Regions from separate parts of the Rossellomorea sp. y25 genome, predicted to be linked through region 2. Evidence: riboswitches for the same ligand, from Rfam matches in the RefSeq annotation. Region 2 holds a riboswitch; the other holds the start of a gene.
The links. Region 2 has a riboswitch for FMN ahead of AAEM60_RS14355 (ECF transporter S component). Riboswitches for the same ligand answer to the same signal wherever they lie in the genome.

Region 1 (3,153 bases), 190 kb from region 2:
TGGAGGTGAATGAAGTAACGGTTAAACAGACACCATTCACACTGATGCTATCTCCAATATGAACGTCTTCTAGCACGCGGCCCGCTGTTATCGTGAGTTCCATGGATGAGGAGGATTTTTTCATGCGTTCAATTGACCCGATTTCTTCAATGATTCCAGTAAACATCCCTTTCTCCTCCTTTCAATAAAGGTTAAATCTTAGGCATAGCAACAATTTTAATGTCCTTTCCTACTCGTTCAAGACTCTTAATCTCCATTTCAAGACCTTCTGCAATGGTCGGGAAACCTTCCCCTCCAAAACTGGTGAAGGCAGAGCTTCCGCCTACAAGCTTGGGAGACATATACATAACCAATTCCTGAAAGACTTTTTCCTTTAAAAAGGAGGAGTGAATAGTAGATCCACCTTCTACATAGAGGGATCCGATATTCCGGGCACCCAGTTCTTTTAACACTGTGTGAATGTCTATCCTTTCCTCTGAAAGGGTGATGATTTCACAGCCTGATTCCATATAGGGCTTCTTCTGTTCTTCGTTGACAGTACTGCCCGTGAAGATGAGCGTCCTGCTTTCTGAGTCTTCCACTACATGGGAGTGGAGAGGTGTTCGTAAAAAGGTATCTAATATTATTCGAATGGGGTTTTTTCCACCTTGGGGCAAACGGGTGGTAAGGTGTGGGTTGTCCTGAATAACGGTATTGACTCCTACTAATATCGCGTCATGCCGGTGACGATCATAGTGGACATCTGTGCGTGAAGCTTCTGAGGTAATCCATTTGCTATCTCCTGAAGCTGAAGCTGTTTTCCCGTCTAATGTAACAGCTGTCTTAAGGGTTATATAAGGCGTGCCGTATTGAATGAAATGGAAGAAGTGCTTATTTAGTTCGATGGCTTCTTCTTCAAGCTCTCCAACCAGTACTTCTATGCCTTCATCTCTCAATTGTTGAATTCCCCTTCCCGCGACAAGGGGATTTGGATCTGTACTTGCAATATGGACCCGCCTCACTCCGCTTGAAATCAGAAGCTCTGAACAGGGAGGTGTTTTCCCGTAATAAGAACATGGTTCCAGCGTAACATATACGTCACTTCCCTTCGCCTTTTCTCCTGCCATCTTTATGGCATGAACCTCTGCGTGACCTTCTCCTGCTTTTAGGTGCGCACCCATCCCAACGACTTCTCCATTTTTCACCACAACCGCTCCAACGGCAGGATTTGGTGATGTTTGACCTTGTGTGGTCTTTGCCATAGAGAGGGCAAGCTTCATATATTTTGAGTCGTTCAAACGTTTTACCTCCCTTCTCGTTTAATATTATTCAAAAATAAATAAACCCCAAGTAATTTTTTACTTGGGGGAAGTTGGCATGACTGAATAAAGTATTCACATGATTTCTTTTTTTCGGAAACATAATCCCCATAAAAAAGGTAGACTTCTCGCGCCTGCATCAAGTAAATACTGCCGGTCCTTCTCCCATCCAGACTATCACTGTCGGCTTTGGAATTTCACCAAATCCACCGTCTAATTTTCATTAGCCGGGTCACGGACTAAGAGCATGCGCTCATCACCGCCGGTAGGGAATTTCACCCTGCCCCGAAGGAAACCTATTCGATTATCATTATTCTATCATAGTTTCCTAAATGAAATCATGTAAGGAGCTCTAAAAACTTATTTTTGTATTAATTTTTTGAATATATATTAGAAACATCTCTCTATTTCTGCCTGCGAGCACTAAGAAAATGCTACAAAAATAAAAAAGAATGCCTCTATTAAATAGAAGCATCTCTACATTTATTATGCTAATAGCTTCCTGCATTCTTCCGCACATTCAAAACAGGCTTTAGCGCAGTCCTTACAATGTTGCTGATCATAAGAATTGCATTCTGTTCCGCACGCATCACAGATTTCTGCACAGACGACCAGAATTTGTTGAACAAACTTACTGCTTCGCTGCATGGTATTTATAGTATACGAACATATATCTGCGCATTCCCGGTCCAGCTCTATGCACATCATCATCGCTTTTTCTTCCTTAAGGGATGCATGATAGCATACATTACATGCTTCCAGACATCGTTGCAAAGCCGTTAAACATGGTTTGTAATCGGCATTCATCATCTCACCTCCACGAACATTCCTATTTAGCATTCCCATCTGGGGAAAAAGGATTACTATGTGGTAAGAAAATAATCGCTGTCTACATACCATAGGAAAATAAGAAGCCAATCAAGTTCTTCGCTATATGCTTCATAAAATGAAACATAGCTATGGTGATAGTCGAATAGCTGTTGGACACTTTGAGGAAGATATCCTTTTTGTAAGGACAAATAATTTTTTTTATTATAATTCAATATCCATCGTTTGTTTCCTTTATAAATGATAATTGTGTCACCCTCGTCACTTCGCCATTCGATAGCAGTAGAGCTCTGATATTTCAAGTGAAAAATCTTTCGGGCTCCTCGCTGATCAATTTTCAAGGTTCTGCTCCATTGAAAAATTGCCATCGGGTGTTTATTTTGCCGGTGAAACATGTAATGTTTTGGATTGTTGATCAAGGACATTCTTTGAATAAAGTATTCTGACCATCCATTCGTTTTTAAGTAATATGAACCCTCTTTCGTTTGAACCCCGATTAATGCATGCTGGGAAACAGGGATTTTCTCATAAAATAGTCGGTTCGCTTTCTTTAGTTCCTTCTTCATACTAAAGCTGAGATATAGATTTGAAAACGCAGGTATAAAGATTAACAGGGGGAAATAATATAATTGTTGAGTCACCATCAGCATTCCTACACCTATAAGAAAATACATGATACTGCGATAAAGCAACGTATATTGTTCATTTTTGTAGATTTGATAGAGGTTCATGAAATGCTCGTCCTTTCAAGGAATCTCTATCATATGTATGTGAAAATACCTTAAATAGACCATTCAAATAGAAAAAGCCAACGCTTGCAGAACCTTCAAATAAGAGATGAGAAGACTTTCTGTCTTTCGTTGGCTTATATGTTATGAGTGCACTGGAGTGGCTGAGCGATTCCATTCCATTATTTTTTTATCTTTTGACTCTGCATCGTGATAGCCTTGCCAGTACAATTCGTCCAGCTTTTGTGGATTTTTTTCAATACGGCTTACTTTTAATGGATGTTGGGGTTGGATAATCA
Region 2 (3,153 bases):
ATAAAATCACATAATTAAGATAGGTCAATTCTCTACTCCTTAACATGTAGGTTATTGTCAAATATTGTACCATGAATTTGTTGTTTAACCATGTTTTGTTTTTCATATATAGGATAAAAATAAAAAGAAACCACCTAACTATTGAAAAGTTATACAATCCTCTATAAAATAAACATTAAGTGATTTTTCACAAACTTACATTGTGTATAATGATGAATTATATAGAATTATTTACTCGGGAGGTTTTTTCTTTGCCAAAATATACGATCGTTGACAAGGATACATGCATTGCATGTGGAGCGTGCGGGGCTGCTGCTCCAGATATTTACGACTATGATGATGAAGGTATTGCATTTGTAACATTAGACGATAACCAAGGAACGGTTGAAGTTCCTGACGTATTGGAAGATGATATGATTGATGCATTTGAAGGTTGTCCTACTGATTCCATTAAAGTAGCTGACGAACCTTTTGATGGAGACGCACTTAAGTTTGAATAGTAATCACAAAAGCTAAGGAGAAATTCTCCTTAGCTTTTTCTTTTTACATTGAAAATATTAGAAAAACCCCTCAATTGTGATTGAGGGGTTTACGATTTATATTAGCTCTATGCCGCTTTGTTCAGGGCTACCTGTCTTGATAACCAGCCTTGAAGGCGGACAAATAGTAAGATGAAGACCGTTGTTACTAAAATTCCTTTTAAAATGTTGAATGGGACAATTCCTGTAATGATTATTTCAGCTGGAAGCTCAAAATTCATAAAGTATTTATAAGCAGGCAGGAACACAAAATAATTAAGAATCCCCATGCTAATACTCATGACCACAGTACCTGTGATGAGACCAATCAACAGTCCTTTTTTAGATTGAAAGCGTGAATAAATATAATATGTCGGTAGAATTAAAAGTACTCCCGCCATAAAATTGGCTACATGACCAATTGGGACGCCGGTATCGCTTCCTGTCATAATGTAGTCAATTACATTTTTAAATAATTCAACTAATATCCCTGCCAGAGGACCTAATGTCACAGTTGCAATTAACGCAGGAACGTCACTAAAATCTACCATTAAAAACTTTGGAAATGGTGGAATCGGGAAGTTAAACAACATCAACACATAGGATATGGCACTTAACATACCAACCGTTACAAACATGCGCGTATTCATTTTTCTCATAAAACCTCTCTCCTTTAGGAGATTCATCTCATATCGAAGATAGCTCAAGCCAAAGGTAGCATTAAAAAACCCCTAGATACGTATATCTAGGAGAATGATAAGGCATACCCGAATAAACGTCTAGCTTCCCTTTTTCTAAACGTTTTGGCATAAACCCTCATCTTCTCCCATCCAGACTATACTGTCGGCTTTGGAATCGCACCAAATCCTGCCCCAAAAGGCTCGCGGGCTTAGAAACAAATGTTTCATCACCGCCGGTAGGGAATTTCACCCTGCCCCGAAGACGAATCTTTATTTTTTTATACATTCTCATTATACATAAGGATGGGGATTATGTGAAGGAAAAAGTTCGAATTCGAAATAAATTTGATTAACCTGATTCTATAAAGTTTACACATCTATTATTGCAGCTTTAAAACTTGCTGCGGATAGATAGGCGTCTTAAGATCCAATCCGTTCCAAGCCACCAATTCATTCACATCAATTCCTTGTGCGACTGAAATGGAGTATAAGGTGTCTCCTTGTTTCACTACATACCTACTCCCTGCTGATTGAGGGATGTCTAAAGACTGGTTAACCACCAAATTGGTGTCATTTAACTCATTGGCACTCTTAATATCCTCCACAGATATATTGTATTGCTGAGAAATCCCCCAGAGGGTCTCCCCTTTATGTACGATATGACTTACCTGTTTTTCATTAGATTGAACTTCTTCTGCAGAGCTTACACCATGGGTGCTTTCAGGTGTTCCGGAAACATCCACTGCCTGAAAAGGATCTTTCTCCTGAGCAAACACAAGCTGCCCAACCTGACCTTGTCCAAATACCATATAGGGATCGATTGCATTCTCCTTATCGATCGTCCATTTCCCCCTATGAACTTCAAAATGCAAGTGGGCTCCTGTCGACCTGCCTGTGTTTCCTAAACTTCCAAGCTGTTCACCTTGACCCACCTCTTGATTTTCTTCTACAAACCGGTTTTCAAGATGAGCATAAACGGTTTCGTATCCGTTATCGTGCCTAATAAATACTACATGGCCGTAGCTTGCAGAAAGATAGGATTTAGTGACTTTACCTTTAGCTACTGAATAAACAGGAGAACCGATATCTCCTCCTATGTCCATACCTTTATGTGTACCTGACCTTGTCCCATACGAGTCGGTTATCACCCCTTCAACTGGAAATGTCCAGGATACCGTTTCTTCCGCGATCTCATTCGTCTCTGCTTTCGCTATCTTTCCAGTAAAGAACATAAAGCTCACACACAACGCTAACAGAAATACGATTAATAACCTTCTAACATAATCCAAAACCATGCTTGTCCTCCTTACCCATTTGACGCAATACCTTTATTTCTTCCCGACTGAAGCGACACTACCGCTACCTTTTCACGCATTAAACCATTCTTGCCTTCTCACCTTCATTTCATGCACTCCCCACTATATGTACATGCCCCCTTCAATATTCATAACAGAATGAGATAATTTTCCTTTGAGTAGTTTGTCTAAGTTTGAGATAAATATACACGGAAATGCGGAGCCGACTGATCAGGCCCGACAAGCACTTTGGGAAAATGGCAAAAGGCGTACTTTGCCTTATGCCATTTTTCCAAAGTGACCTCGAGGGACTAGGAGGCGCAGCTAGACATCCCAAAAGCGGAGGCGGCTTGGTCAGCCCCGACAAGCATAAGATGAATTGGCCTGGAAGGCGTCCTTTGCCTTCTTGGCCAATTTAGCATATGACCTCGAGGGGCTGGCCGCCGGAGCTGGATGACACAAATGCGGAGGCGGCTTGGTCAGAGGCGACAAGCATAAGTCGAACATGCCGAAAAGGCGTCCTTTGCCTTTTTGGCATGTTTGACTTATGACCTCGAGCCTCTAGTCGCCGGAGTTACACATAAAAAAAGACCAGAAACGGATTACTTCCCCGCTTCCAGTCTTTCCATCACATCTAATTTTCTAAGCTTTTCTTATTCG

Region 1: linked by a shared signal. The riboswitch ahead of ribD (bifunctional diaminohydroxyphosphoribosylaminopyrimidine deaminase/5-amino-6-(5-phosphoribosylamino)uracil reductase RibD) and the one ahead of AAEM60_RS14355 (ECF transporter S component) in region 2 are both predicted to bind FMN.

What each region holds. Positions count from the first base shown of each region.
Region 1 is NZ_CP145886.1:2,650,477-2,653,629, forward strand. It holds gene ribE (riboflavin synthase) at 1-166, opposite strand, end outside; gene ribD (bifunctional diaminohydroxyphosphoribosylaminopyrimidine deaminase/5-amino-6-(5-phosphoribosylamino)uracil reductase RibD) at 192-1,277, opposite strand; FMN riboswitch at 1,452-1,595, opposite strand; gene AAEM60_RS13300 (four-helix bundle copper-binding protein) at 1,785-2,108, opposite strand; gene AAEM60_RS13305 (hypothetical protein) at 2,162-2,857, opposite strand; gene AAEM60_RS13310 (patatin family protein) at 2,999-3,153, opposite strand, start outside.
Region 2 is NZ_CP145886.1:2,837,651-2,840,803, forward strand. It holds gene AAEM60_RS14345 (helix-turn-helix domain-containing protein) at 1-28, opposite strand, end outside; gene AAEM60_RS14350 (ferredoxin) at 252-500, shown strand; gene AAEM60_RS14355 (ECF transporter S component) at 608-1,177, opposite strand; FMN riboswitch at 1,333-1,466, opposite strand; gene AAEM60_RS14360 (peptidoglycan DD-metalloendopeptidase family protein) at 1,579-2,493, opposite strand; gene AAEM60_RS14365 (hypothetical protein) at 3,128-3,153, opposite strand, start outside.